2 regions of the Rhizobium sp. N731 genome follow, and region 1 is predicted to be linked to the other one. Evidence: predicted binding sites of a transcription regulator. Region 1 holds the regulator's gene; the other holds the start of a gene.

Region 1 (6,879 bases):
ATCCCGATCGAAGTCGGCTACCGGGCCTCCATTCGATGCTTTGGCTGCTGGTTTTGCTGCAGTTTTGCGGCTGGAAACGGTCGCGGTCTTTCGCGGCGCCATTCAACCCTCCCTATGGGTTTGTCGTTTCTCGGTGGCGCGTACCATAGGGAAGAAATATGACCACAGCAATGCCATAATTGCATGGCTCGTATTCGGCGCTAAATTATTGGAAATAAATCAGAAATTTCAATTAACCGAATTCCGGTTAATTGGAATAATGGTTGAATATGACGATCTCGTCCGCACGCGACATATTCAGCTGATATCGCGCCTTTTCGTCCAGCATATCCTTGTCGAGCGAGCCATCACTCAGCAGCGCCACCTGGCTCTCCAGATGTTCGCGCTTCGCCTTCAAGACGGCAAGCTCTCGTTCGCGCGCGACGCGCTGACGCTCGAACGTCTCCGTCGCCCGCAGGCCATAATCGCCATGGATGCAATGATAACCGAAATAGGAAAGGAAGGCGACCGTCATGGCCGGAATGACGAAGCGGCCGAGCTTTCTCTTCTTATGATGCTTTGTCCACATACACGCATGCTCTTGAACGCATTACCAATTCGTTCAGCATAACGCACAGAGATTAACCGTTCATTGACCGTAAAAAGCGCGCAAGAAAAAACCCGCGCCGGGAGGCGCGGGTCGAGCCGTAAAAATCGGAAGGATCAGCCTTTGATGATCGAGCGACCGGCGTACTGCGCCTGAGGGCCGAGGCCTTCCTCGATGCGGATCAGCTGATTGTACTTGGCAAGACGGTCGGAACGCGACAGCGAACCGGTCTTGATCTGGCCGCAGTTGGTGGCGACGGCGAGATCGGCGATGGTCGAATCTTCGGTTTCGCCGGAGCGGTGCGACATGACGGCGGTATAGGCCGCCTTGTGCGCCGTGTTGACAGCATCGAGCGTTTCCGTCAGCGAACCGATCTGGTTGACCTTGACGAGGATCGAGTTGGCGACGCCCATGCGGATGCCGTCGCGAAGGCGCGCGGAGTTGGTGACGAAGAGATCGTCGCCGACGAGCTGGGTCTTGTTGCCGATCAGATCGGTCAGTGCCTTCCAGCCATCCCAGTCGTCTTCGGCCATGCCGTCTTCGATCGAGATGATCGGGTATTTGCCGGCAAGCTCGGCCAGATATTCGGCCATGGCGCCTGATTCGAGCGTGCGGCCTTCACCTTCGAGAACATACTTGCCGTCCTTGAAGAATTCCGTCGAGGCGCAGTCGAGGCCGAGGCACATGTCGTCGCCCGGCTTGTAGCCGGCTTTCTCGATCGACTTCATGATGAAGTCGAGGGCTTCGGGCGCGCTCTTCAGGCCGGGGGCGAAGCCGCCTTCGTCGCCGACATTGGTGTTGTGGCCCTGCGCGGCAAGCTCCTTGCGGAGCGTATGGAAGACTTCCGAACCCATGCGCACGGCTTCGGCGATCGAATCGGCGCCGACCGGCAGGATCATGAATTCCTGGAAGTCGATCGGGTTGTCGGCATGGGCGCCACCGTTGATGATGTTCATCATCGGCACCGGCAGGAGGCTCGCGGAAGCGCCGCCGACGTAACGGTAAAGCGGCAGGCCGGATGCCTGGGCGGCAGCCTTGGCGACGGCGAGCGACACGCCGAGGATCGCATTGGCGCCGAGGCGCGACTTGTTCGGCGTGCCGTCGAGCTCGATCATGATGTTGTCGATCTGGATCTGGTTTTCGGCGTCGATGCCGCCGATCGCGTCGAAGATCTCGGTGTTGGCCGCCTCGACCGCCTTTTCGACGCCCTTGCCGAGATAGCGCTTGCCGCCGTCGCGCAGCTCGACCGCCTCATGCGCGCCCGTCGAGGCGCCCGAGGGAACGGCCGCGCGGCCCATGCTGCCGTCTTCGAGATAGACGTCGACTTCGACGGTGGGATTGCCACGGCTATCGAGGATCTCGCGGGCGATGATATCGGTGATTGCAGTCATGGGTTCTTCCTGCTCGGTGGGTGATCAAACGTTCGAAGCCTGTCATAATCGAAGGCGTGCAAATTACAATGCGCAATTACCAGCCTTCGAATCGGCGTTCCCAAGTGGCCTAGACCACGATCATGTCATCCTGTTGAAGGTCAGGCCTTGGCGACCGCATCAAACGCAAGCAATTTCTCAAGCAGCCGCGGCATGTCCTTGAGATAGACCATGTTCGGGCCGTCGGATGGTGCGTTGTCAGGGTCCTGGTGTGTTTCGAGGAAGACGCCGGCAATACCCGTCGCCACTGCCGCGCGTGCCAGCGTCTCGACGAACTCGCGCTGACCGCCCGAGGATTCGCCCTGCCCGCCCGGCTGAGCGACGGAGTGGGTCGCATCGAAAATGACGGGCGCGCCCATCGCCGCCATGATCGGCAGCGAGCGCATGTCGGAAACCAGCGTATTGTAGCCGAAGGAGGCGCCGCGCTCGCACAGCAGCACGTTCGGATTGCCGCTGGCATTGAGCTTCTTCAGGACGTTCTTCATATCCCAAGGGGCGAGGAACTGGCCCTTCTTGACATTGACGGCGCGGCCGGTCCTGGCTGCTGCGATCAGAAGGTCGGTCTGACGGCAGAGGAAGGCCGGGATCTGCAGGACATCGACCACCTTGGCCACCTCGGCGCATTGCTCGGCCGTATGGACGTCGGTTATGACGGGAAAACCGAATTCCTTCTTGAGGTCGGCAAAGACCTCCATGCCTTTTTCCAGGCCGATGCCGCGCTCTGCCGAGAGCGAGGTGCGGTTCGCCTTGTCGAAGGAGCTCTTGTAGACAAGGCCTATGCCGAGCTTGCCGCAAAGCTCCTTCAGCGTGCCGGCGACCATAAAGGCGTGATCGCGGCTCTCCATCTGACATGGGCCGGCAATCAGCGACAGGCGGGCGATATTGGAAAAGGTGACCTGGCCTTCGCCTTCGCCGATCCTGACTTCGGAATTCGTGTCGGTGCTCATCGTTTTTCCTCGAAGGCGAAGAGCGCACCCTGCCCGGGCGTGGGCTTCACCAGAATGCGGTTGTTCTTGCGCGTGTAGGTCACCCCGTTAGCAGCCAAATGCGCTTCTGTCACGGCAAGATCGGCGACAGTGAAGAGGATTGCCCGGCCGCGCAGGCCACGATCGGCGGAGGAGACGACAAGCTCGAAATAGGCCTCCAGCCCTTCCGGCGTCATCAGGCTGATCTTCGCATTCGATGCCGCGATATTCACGCCGAAACCGGTTTTCTCCGCCGCCGCCTGCCCTATCGCAAGTCCGACGAAAGCGGCGAATGCCGCCGGGTCCGGCGCACAAAGCGCGATCTCGGCAATACCGATCACGCCATTGGCATGCGTCTCCAGCGCGGCGCGATCTGTCGGGAACGAATTGATGCGCTGGCAGGTAAAGAGAAAGAAATCGGGGGCGCGCAAATCAGCTGCAAAGGCCAGCTTGAAGCTGCCGACGCTCTCCGAACCATCCGGCATCCGCATCGGCCGGCTGAATTGCAACATCTCACCGGCGCTCGCGCCGTTGCCGACCAAGCGCTTATGATCGACGCCGGCATCCTCGCTGAGGAAGGCCAGCGCAGAAAGTCCCTCCTCGCCGCAGCGGAAACGGAAGGCGCGATTGCGGGCAATGAAGACATTGCCCTGGCGGGCCGCTGCCTCGCTCTCCTCGACACTCGCAACGCCAAGCGGCTCCAGATAGGTCTTGTCGGCGAAAAAGACGCAGGCATTCTCCGTTCCGAAGGGATGGCGCGCATCAGCGGCGACGGTGAAACCGAGCTTGCCGAGCCTTTCACGCGCCAGATCGATATTGACCACGGGCAGCACGACATGATCCAGCGGGTGCGACTTGGCGGAATGCGCGTTCATGAATATCCCTCCTGAAACCGGCAAGAGATGTGCGACAGCACCTCGCTCAATGCAAGACATGTGCACCAATCCGGCGAATGAAAATAAAAATCTCGACGAGTTGACGCGAAGTTTTACGGAAATTTAGCTACTTGCGGAACACATATGGAACATATAGTGTCCGTTCTGGATTTGTTTCAATCACGGGGTCTGACGTCGATGCTCACGCGCAAACAACAGGAGCTTCTCCTTTTCATTCATGAGCGCATGAAGGAATCCGGCGTCCCTCCCTCTTTCGACGAAATGAAGGATGCCCTGGATCTCGCCTCGAAATCCGGAATCCACCGGCTGATCACGGCGCTCGAGGAGCGCGGCTTCATTCGCCGCCTACCGAATCGCGCCCGGGCGCTTGAAGTGATCAAACTTCCGGAGGCCTATAACCCCAGCCTTCAACAGCGGCGCGGTTTTTCGCCGAGCGTCATCGAGGGCAGCCTCGGCAAGCCCCAGCCGGTCGCCGCCCCCGCTGCGCCAAAGCCGGTCGCCGACAATGGCAACTCCATCTCCGTGCCGGTCATGGGACGTATCGCCGCCGGCGTTCCGATCTCGGCGATCCAGAACAACACCCACGACATCGTCGTTCCCGCGGATATGCTCGGCTCCGGTGAGCACTACGCGCTGGAGGTCAAGGGCGATTCGATGATCGATGCCGGCATCTTCGACGGCGATACCGTGATCATCCGCAACGGCAGCACCGCAAGTCCCGGCGATATCGTCGTTGCCCTCGTCGACGACGAGGAAGCAACGCTGAAGCGTTTCCGCCGCAAGGGTGCCTCGATCGCGCTCGAGGCCGCCAACCCGGCCTACGAGACCCGCATCTTCGGACCCGACCGCGTCAAGGTGCAGGGCAAGCTCGTCGGCCTCATCCGTCGCTATCACTGACGCCGGATGGGCCGGAATCGGTAAAACGATCGTTGCGCCAATCATAGGCGCGGTGGCGCATCCATGGTCGCGACAAAGCATCGAAGGCGGTGGTGACCTCCAGGTCGGCACCGGCGAAGCGCAATTCGACGGAACCGGTCCTGCGCAGCGTCTCGCCGGTGAAAAGCGTGCCGCCTGAGCGGCAGCTGTCGAAGCGCAGACGGACCGAGGTCACGACGATATCGGCCGTATCGCAGGCCGGGCCGAGATAGGCGGCATTGTCGATGACGGTCACGATATGGCCATTGCCGAGTCTTGATGTGCACCAGGCTTTCTTGACGCAGGAAAAGCGGTTTGCTTCACCGCCTGCTGCGGCTGCCCGCATCGCTGCGCTCGCTTCGTTCTGCTGATCGCGGGAAAGCCTGACACGGCGGTCTTCTCCTTCCGGCGGGATAGCCGGACCATCCAGCATCTTCGGCGGATCATGTGTCGGCAGGACCAGCGCTCGCTGCCACTGGTCGAAGATGAAATCCGGCGGGTTTTCACGGTTGGAAGCTATTGCCTCAGCCGCGACAACCGCAACCAGACTGCCATCCTCCGAAATCACCAGATCCGGCGGCCGGGGAGCCGGCAGAAGCAGCACGATGAGCGTCGAGATGGCGATGATCGATGTGCCGACATGGCGCAGTCGGGTGCGCAGCAGCGTCAGCAGCAGAAAGCCTGCCACCGCCACTGCGAAATACCAGGCGGGCAAGTGGCCGACGCCGATATCACCGCCCCAGCCGGACACCGTCTTGGCGACCGCAATCACCAGATCGAGGCCGAATCCGACCACCTTCCAGAGCGGAGCGTCCACACCGAAAGGCATGAGCAACATCGCCAGCAACCCGGCCGGCATGACGATGAAGGAGATGATCGGCATCGTCGCAAGGTTTGCCGGCAGGCCGTAAGCCGTCAGGCGATGAAAATGCTCGATCGAAAACAGTGCGGTGGAAAAGCCGCCGATCAGCGAGGTCAGGAAGACGCCGCCGAAGAAACCGGCGACGGCAACCACCGGCCTGATGATCGGCAGTTTCAGAAAAGCGTTTTCGCGGACACGCCTGTCCTTCCAGAGCTGATAGCCCGATACCAAAGCCAATGTCGCGGCAAAGGACATCTGAAAGCTCGGTCCCAATACTTCAGAAGGTGAAATGGCGATGATGATGAGCGCAGAGAGAACGATATTGCGCAGGCTGATCGACGGCCGATCGAAGAAGATGGCAATCAGCATAATGGCCATCATGATAAAAGCGCGCTCGGCCGAAACGCCGAAACCGGAGATCAGGTAATAGGCGGTGACGGCGATGAGCGCGCCGGCGGCGGCGAATTTCTTTGTCGGATAGGCTTGGGCGACACCGGGAAAGAGGCTGAGCAGCATCCGGAAGCCGACGAAGAAGATGCCGGCCGACAGCGCCATGTTGAGGCCCGAGATCGCGACGACATGGGCAAGGCCGGACTGGCGCAGCGCCTCCGTCGTCGTCTTCGAGATGGCGCGCCGTTCATCCGTCACCAGGGCAGCGGCAAAAGCGCCGGTGTCACCGGGCAGGATCGATCTTATGCGGTCGCCGATGCTGCTGCGCAGGCGGTAGAGCCATTCGAGCAGCGCGTCCGTCGACCTGTCCGCCTGCGGGCCTGCCTCCAAGTCGAGTTTCTCCGGCGCACCGTAGAAGAAACCGTTGGCGCCGATGCCGTCGAAATAGGCACCGAAGGAGAAGTCGTTGAGCGCGGGAAGTGCGGGGCCGGCCGGCGGCGTCAGCCGTGCCTTGCCGGTAATGATGTCGCCGATCTCGAAAGGCGCATCGGCACCCCGGACGATCGCGGTAATGCGTCTCGGCGGCCGTTTCAGCTCCGGCGCCTCGGTGCCGGTGACGGCAAGAATGTAGCGCCAGCGCCCGCGGCCGTCGCCTTCCCGCCGTTCGACACGGCCGGTCACCGTCGTCGTCACGGATGAATCGAGGATCACCGTCGAAGCCCGCCAGCTCTCGAACTGAGCCGAGAGCATGCCGCCGGCGAAAAGTGCCAGCGCCATGAAACTTGCGCGCAAGACCGGCCGGCTGGGACCGGTGAGGAAAACCGCGGTCGCCGAC
Region 2 (6,879 bases), 2.1 Mb from region 1:
CGGCTCGGGCCTGCGCGCCATCGCGCTCGGCATGCAGCAGATCGCCACCGGCGACGCCAGGATCATCGTTGCCGGCGGCCAGGAATCCATGTCGATGGCGCCGCATGCCGCGCACTTGCGCAGCGGCACGAAGATGGGCGACATGAAGATGGTCGACACGATGATCAAGGACGGCCTGACCGACGCTTTTCACGGCTACCATATGGGCATCACCGCCGAGAACGTCGCACGGCAGTGGCAGCTGTCGCGCGACGACCAGGATCAGTTCGCCGTCGCCTCGCAGAACAAGGCGGAGGCGGCGCAGAAGGCCGGCCGCTTCACCGACGAGATCATTCCCTACGTTATCCAGACACGTAAGGGCGACGTGACCGTCGATTCCGATGAATATATCCGCCACGGCGCGACGCTCGAGGCGATGGGCAAGCTGCGCCCGGCCTTCGACAAGGATGGCACGGTCACCGCCGCCAATGCCTCCGGTCTCAACGACGGCGCTGCCGCCGCCGTGCTGATGAGCGAGGCGGAAGCGGCCCGGCGCGGCATTCAGCCGCTTGCCCGCATCGTTTCCTGGGCAACGGCGGGCGTCGATCCTTCGATCATGGGCACCGGCCCAATCCCGGCGTCGCGCAAGGCGCTGGAAAAGGCCGGCTGGTCTGTGAACGATCTCGATCTTGTCGAGGCCAACGAGGCCTTCGCGGCTCAGGCTTGCGCCGTCAGCAAGGATCTCGGTTGGGATCCGTCGATCGTCAACGTCAATGGCGGGGCGATTGCGATCGGGCATCCGATCGGCGCCTCCGGCGCGCGCATTCTCAACACGCTGCTGTTCGAGATGAAGCGCCGCGGCGCGAAGAAGGGCCTCGCCACGCTTTGCATCGGCGGCGGCATGGGCGTCGCCATGTGCTTTGAAGCACTTTAATAGCATACGATCCGTCATTGATTGAAATGCCGCCACGAGTGGCGAAAACACAGAGGGGGAGCGGAACATGAGCAGAGTGGCTCTGGTCACCGGAGGTACACGCGGCATCGGCGCGGCGATATCCATGGCGCTGAAAAATGCCGGCTACAGGGTTGCGGCCACTTATGCCGGTAATGACGAGAAGGCTCATGCCTTCCACGACGTCACCGGCGTTGCGGTATTCAAATGGGATGTTTCGGACTACGCTGCCTGCGGTGAAGGGATCACCAAGGTCGAACGAGAGATCGGGCCGGTCGAAATCCTCGTCAACAATGCCGGCATCACCCGCGACGCGATGTTCCACAAGATGACGCCGCAACAGTGGCACGAGGTGATCAACACCAACCTGACCGGCCTGTTCAACATGACGCATCAGGTCTGGAGCGGCATGCGCGACCGCAGCTTCGGCCGCATCGTCAATATCTCCTCGATCAACGGCCAGAAGGGCCAGATGGGCCAGGCGAACTATTCGGCGGCCAAAGCGGGCGATCTCGGCTTTACCAAGGCGCTTGCCCAGGAAGGGGCGGCGAAAAACATCACGGTCAATGCCATCTGCCCCGGTTATATCGGGACGGAAATGGTGCTTGCCGTGCCGGAGAAAGTGCTGAATGAACGCATCATTCCGCAGATCCCGGTCGGCCGGCTCGGCGAACCGGAAGAAATCGCGCGCTGCGTCACCTTCCTCGTCTCCGACGATGCCGGCTTCATCACCGGTTCGACGCTGACGGCCAATGGCGGGCAGTTCTTCGTTTAAGACAGCAGATCCTCCGAGCAAAGCCACCTAGCCCCTTACTCGAAACAACAGGGCCGAACCATTGGTCTCGGCCCGTCCTTTTCACGTAAACGGGGCGAAGGGATAGCACGTGGCCTCTCGATTCCCTCTTCTCCCCTCGTGGAGAAGGGCCCGTAGGGCGGATGAGGGGGCCGGCGCCGCCGGTCTTTCCAATCACCCACCCATCCGGGATTTCCATAGGGGGAGGGATGTTCCGTGTAGCCCCCTCATCCGCCTGCCGGCACCTTCTCCCCGCTGGGGAGAAAGGGTATGTTGCGCTGCCTACGTTCCTCGCCTCTCTCGCGATCGTCAACGTCCCGTTGACGGACCCGCCGGCAAAGAAAAACGGGCGCCGAAGCGCCCGTTGGGAAGTCCGATATGCGTTTGCCGGTCAGTAGCGGCAACGAGCCTCGTAGCGGCGGCCGTAGCGATCGCGATAGATGCAGTAGCCGCGGCGTTCGACCGACTGGCCGATGAGAGCGCCGGTCAGGCCGCCGGCAACGGCGCCGACAGCGGCACCACCCCAGCTGTTGGTGACGGCGCCGCCGATGACCGCACCGGTGCCGGCGCCGATCGCCGTGCCCTGCTCGGTCGCCGTGCAGGATGCGAGAGCGCCCACGAGCGCGCCAATAAGAACAATCTTCTTCATCATGTCGTAACTCCCCAGGTTGTCGGGCTTTAGATGCGGCCCATTAGTACAAGGATAATGATAATGACGAGAACTAGCCCCAAACCGCCGGAAGGTCCATAGCCCCAGCCACGGCTATAACCCCAATTTGGCAAGGCTCCGATCAAGAGCAGAATGAGGATAACGAGAAGTATCGTGCCAAGCATGGTGTTTTTCCTTCATTTCATCCGCAATCTGGATGGACAAGAAACACGCATTGGCGATTTTTGTTCCCGGTTGGGCGCGTGAATTAGGACGCAAGGCGATTCATGGTTTGTGAACCGTCACCCCCGACAAATCGCTCGTATGGTTAAAAAGGCGTTTATATACAATAGGTTGCGGTGAACAAAGCGGGAAGGCCTGGATGTCTTCGATTCGTCGGTGATTCGTTCCGTTTTTGATCGGTCCAGCGGCGCAAGCGGGCCAGGCTTAACGCTGTGTGAATTTGCTCGCCGGAAGATTAACACCGACGTGACGAGACCTTTCCGCTGCCCCGCATCTAGCGGCGGACCATCACGACGCCACCAAATATGGCCGTGAACGAAAGGGGAAAACAGCACAGTCGGCGATTCGTCGCCGATTCGTTCCGGATTTGATCAAAGGGTTAATTTCGGCGGATTTTTCACTTGACGAAAAGCGCATGACAGACCTCCGGCACGGCGACAAAAATGCGAACAGGAGAGAGTCCCGCGATTCAGCATTTAGTAGGAAAAAGTGATTCAAAATCAATACTTAGCCGTGAACAAAAGCTGAATCAGCAGGAGTCAGCGATTCGTCTCTGATTCGTTCTCACGCTGTTCCAAATCGGAAATTCGGACCGCCTGGACGACTCGCAAGGGTCGCAATCCCCGGCGCATTTTGAAATCTGCCCTTGCGTTTGCGGCGGCAGCTGTCCATGTGTTCTGTGCCTCATCGAGAGGGCAAAACTTTTCCCGGGGCGCGCTTGCCTCACTTGCATGGACCATGACTCTGACTTCGCAGCCGATGATTCTGAGCGGGCGCGGTGTGACCGCGGTGCTTGGACCAACCAATACCGGTAAGACCCATTATGCCATCGAGCGCATGGTCGCACACGGGACCGGCGTGATCGGCCTGCCGCTCAGGCTCCTGGCCCGCGAGGTCTATACGCGGGTGGTGGAGAAGGTCGGTTTGCAGAACGTGGCGCTGGTCACCGGCGAAGAAAAGATTTCGCCGCCCAATGCGCGTTTTTCCGTTTGCACGGTCGAGGCGATGCCGCGGGAGACCAAAGCCGCCTTTGTCGCGATCGACGAGGTGCAGCTCGCCGGCGATCTCGAGCGCGGCCATATCTTCACCGACCGCATCCTGCACCTTCGCGGCCGTGATGAAACGCTGCTGCTGGGTGCAGGGACGATGCGGCCGATTCTGCAGCACATCCTGCCCGGGATTACGATCGTCGAGCGGCCGCGGCTTTCGCATCTCCTTTACGCCGGGCAGAAGAAGATCACCCGGCTGCCGCAGCGTTCCGCCATCGTCGCCTTTTCCGCCGATGAGGTCTATGCCATCGCCGAGCTCATCCGCCGGCAGCGCGGCGGCGCGGCGGTCGTGCTGGGGGCGCTCAGCCCGCGCACCCGCAATGCGCAGGTCGCGCTCTATCAGGCGGGCGACGTCGAATATCTGGTGGCGACCGATGCGATCGGCATGGGCCTCAACCTCGACGTCGATCACGTCGCCTTCGCCCAGGACCGGAAATTCGACGGCTACCAGTTCCGCAACCTCAATCCGGCCGAACTCGGCCAGATCGCCGGCCGCGCCGGGCGGCACGTGCGGGACGGCACCTTCGGCGTCACCGGACAGGTCTCGCCCTTCGACGAGGAACTGGTGCAGCGCATCGAGGGACATGAATTCGACAACGTCAAGGTTCTGCAGTGGCGCACGACGGAGATGGACTTCTCCTCGATTCAGTCGCTGCGCGCCAGCCTGGAGGCCGGGCCGCGCGTGCCCGGGCTGACGCGGGCGCTGCCGGCGGTCGACCAGCAGGCGCTCGAGCAACTTTCGCGCTACCCCGAGGTAATGGACCTCGCCGACAGGCCAGCCCGTGTCGAAAAACTCTGGGAGGCTTGCGCGCTGCCCGACTACCGGCGTATCACTCCGGCCCAACATGCCGATCTTATTTCGACCCTCTTTTCCGATCTCGTGCGCTATGGCACGGTAAATGAGCAGTTTCTTGCGGAGCAGGTTCATCGCTCGGATCGAACTGATGGGGAAATTGACACGCTTTCGGCGCGAATCGCGCAGATAAGGACCTGGACCTACGTTTCGAATCGGCCCGGCTGGCTTGCCGATCCGACACATTGGCAGGAAAAGACGCGGGAAATCGAAGATCGATTGTCCGATGCGTTACATGAAAGGTTGACGAAACGCTTTGTTGATCGCAGGACATCTGTGCTCATGAAGCGCCTGAGAGAGAATGCGATGCTGGAAGCTGAAATCAGTGTGAATGGCGATGTCTTCGTTGAAGGACATCATGTAGGGCAGTTGAGTGGATTCCGTTTCACCCCGGTGGCGGGAACGGATGGGCCGGATGCCAAGGCGGTTCAGGCTGCGTCGCAGAAGGCGCTCGCGCTCGAGTTCGAGGCCCGTGCGGCCCGGCTGCATGCCGCGGGCAATAGCGATCTGGCGATCGGTTCGGATGGCTTGATCCGTTGGCTCGGCGATCCGGTGGCGCGGCTTTCCGGCAGCGACCACGTCATGCGTCCGCGTGTGATTTTGCTTGCCGACGAGCAGTTGACGGGCAATGCCCGCGATCACGTCGCCGCCCGTATCGAACGTTTCGTCAATCATCACATCAGCACGGTGTTGAAGCCGCTGGACGATCTGTCGCGCGCCGAAGACCTGCAGGGTCTTGCCAAGGGCCTTGCCTTCCAGCTGGTCGAAAATCTCGGCGTGCTCTTCCGCCGTGACGTCACCGAGGAGGTGAAGTCGCTGGATCAGGAGGCTCGCGCCTCCATGCGCCGCTACGGCGCACGTTTCGGTGCCTATCATATCTTCGTTCCGGCCCTTCTGAAGCCGGCACCTGCCGAACTGATCACGCTGCTCTGGGCGTTGAAGAACGACGGTCTCGACAAGCCAGGCTACGGCGATCTCATTCCCGTGCTGGCCGCCGGGCGCACCTCGGTCGTCACCGATCCGAGCTTCGAGCGGATGTTCTACAAGCTCGCCGGCTTCCGTTTCCTCGGCAAGCGCGCCGTGCGCATCGACATTCTGGAGCGGCTCGCCGATATCATCCGTCCGCTGCTGCAATGGAAGCCCGGTCAGAGCAATCGTCCGGAAGGCGCATATGACGGTCGCCGTTTCACGACGACGACGGCGATGCTGTCGATTCTCGGGGCGACGCTCGAGGACATGGAAGAGATCCTCAAGGGCCTCGGCTATCGCGCCGATGCCGTGAAGGCGGAAGAGGCGTCGGCCCATCTTGCGGCGCAGGACGCAGCTTCAGCCCCCGCCGCCTCCGCGGAAACATCCGCGGAAGAAGCGGCGGAAAAAGCCGATCACGACGATGCCGACGGAGCGACCGAAGAGGCTGCTTCCGAGCCATCCGCAGCCGAGCCAGCTTCGACGGCGGCCGACGTCCCCGCGACAGAAGCGAGCGACGGCAACGCGGCGGCCGAAGAGACGGAGGCAACCGCTTCGACAGAGGCTGCCGCTTCCGGGGAAGCTGGCGAGCCGGCGGAACCGAAGCCGGTTCTTTTGTGGCGTCTCGGCGGCCGCAATGACAATCATCGCCAAGCACGCGGCGGCCATGGCGAACGCCGGGGCGGCCAGAACCAGGAGCGCGGCGAGCGCAATCGCCGCCCGAACGGTGGTGAAGGCGGCGAGGGCAACCGTGGCGGCGACGGGCGCGACAACCGCCACGGCCGCGGCAAGGACGGTGGCGGCCGCGACGGCGGCAGGCCGCAGCAGGCAAGGGGCGAGCGCAAGGACCAGCCGCGCGGTGATCGTCAGGATCGTGGCGACCGGAAGGACCGCGGCGAGCGTAACGATCGCAATGACCGTAACGACCGCAACAACAATCGCGGCGCCCAGCCGCTGCGCTTCGAGGCCAAGCCGCCGCGCAAGGAGAAGCCGATCGATCCGGATTCGCCCTTCGCCAAGCTCGCAGCTCTCAAGGAACAGATGAAGAAGTAATCATGGGCGGGGAGACACAGCCGGCAAGCGGTTCGCGCCAGCGCATCGACAAGTGGCTGTTCTTCACGCGCATGGTGAAGTCGCGCTCGCTGGCCCAGAGCCATGTCCAGTCGGGGCACGTGCGCATCAACGGCGAGCGCTGCAGTCACCCGAGCCAGATGGTCAAGCCGGGCGACCGCGTCGAACTGACGCTGGAGCGGCGCGACGTCGTCCTCGTCGTGCGTCTCGCCGGGGAGCGGCGGGGTCCTTATGAGGAGGCTCGCCTGCTCTACGACGACCAATCCCCACCGCCGGATGAGACAAAACGCCTCACGCCGTTTGAGCAAGCGACCCGTGCGACCG

What was found. Region 1 encodes LexA, which represses DNA repair genes until DNA is damaged. Its sites were predicted from a motif close to TGTTCNNNNTGTGTTCNG; they were not measured.
Region 2: a site for LexA is predicted at 3,279-3,296, ahead of AMK02_RS20375 (helicase-related protein). Genes of this name have one in related genera too.

What each region holds. Positions count from the first base shown of each region.
Region 1 is NZ_CP013601.1:1,978,613-1,985,491, reverse strand. Features, by position in the region: gene pdhA (pyruvate dehydrogenase (acetyl-transferring) E1 component subunit alpha) at 1-102, opposite strand, end outside; gene AMK02_RS09850 (FtsB family cell division protein) at 248-568, opposite strand; gene eno (phosphopyruvate hydratase) at 703-1,977, opposite strand; gene kdsA (3-deoxy-8-phosphooctulonate synthase) at 2,118-2,963, opposite strand; gene AMK02_RS09835 (VOC family protein) at 2,960-3,856, opposite strand; gene lexA (transcriptional repressor LexA) at 4,055-4,774, shown strand; gene AMK02_RS09825 (ComEC/Rec2 family competence protein) at 4,755-6,879, opposite strand, start outside.
Region 2 is NZ_CP013601.1:4,205,513-4,212,391, forward strand. Features, by position in the region: gene AMK02_RS20355 (acetyl-CoA C-acetyltransferase) at 1-913, shown strand, start outside; gene AMK02_RS20360 (beta-ketoacyl-ACP reductase) at 981-1,706, shown strand; gene AMK02_RS20365 (YMGG-like glycine zipper-containing protein) at 2,116-2,376, opposite strand; gene AMK02_RS20370 (DUF3309 family protein) at 2,403-2,558, opposite strand; gene AMK02_RS20375 (helicase-related protein) at 3,355-6,537, shown strand; gene AMK02_RS20380 (RNA-binding S4 domain-containing protein) at 6,540-6,879, shown strand, end outside.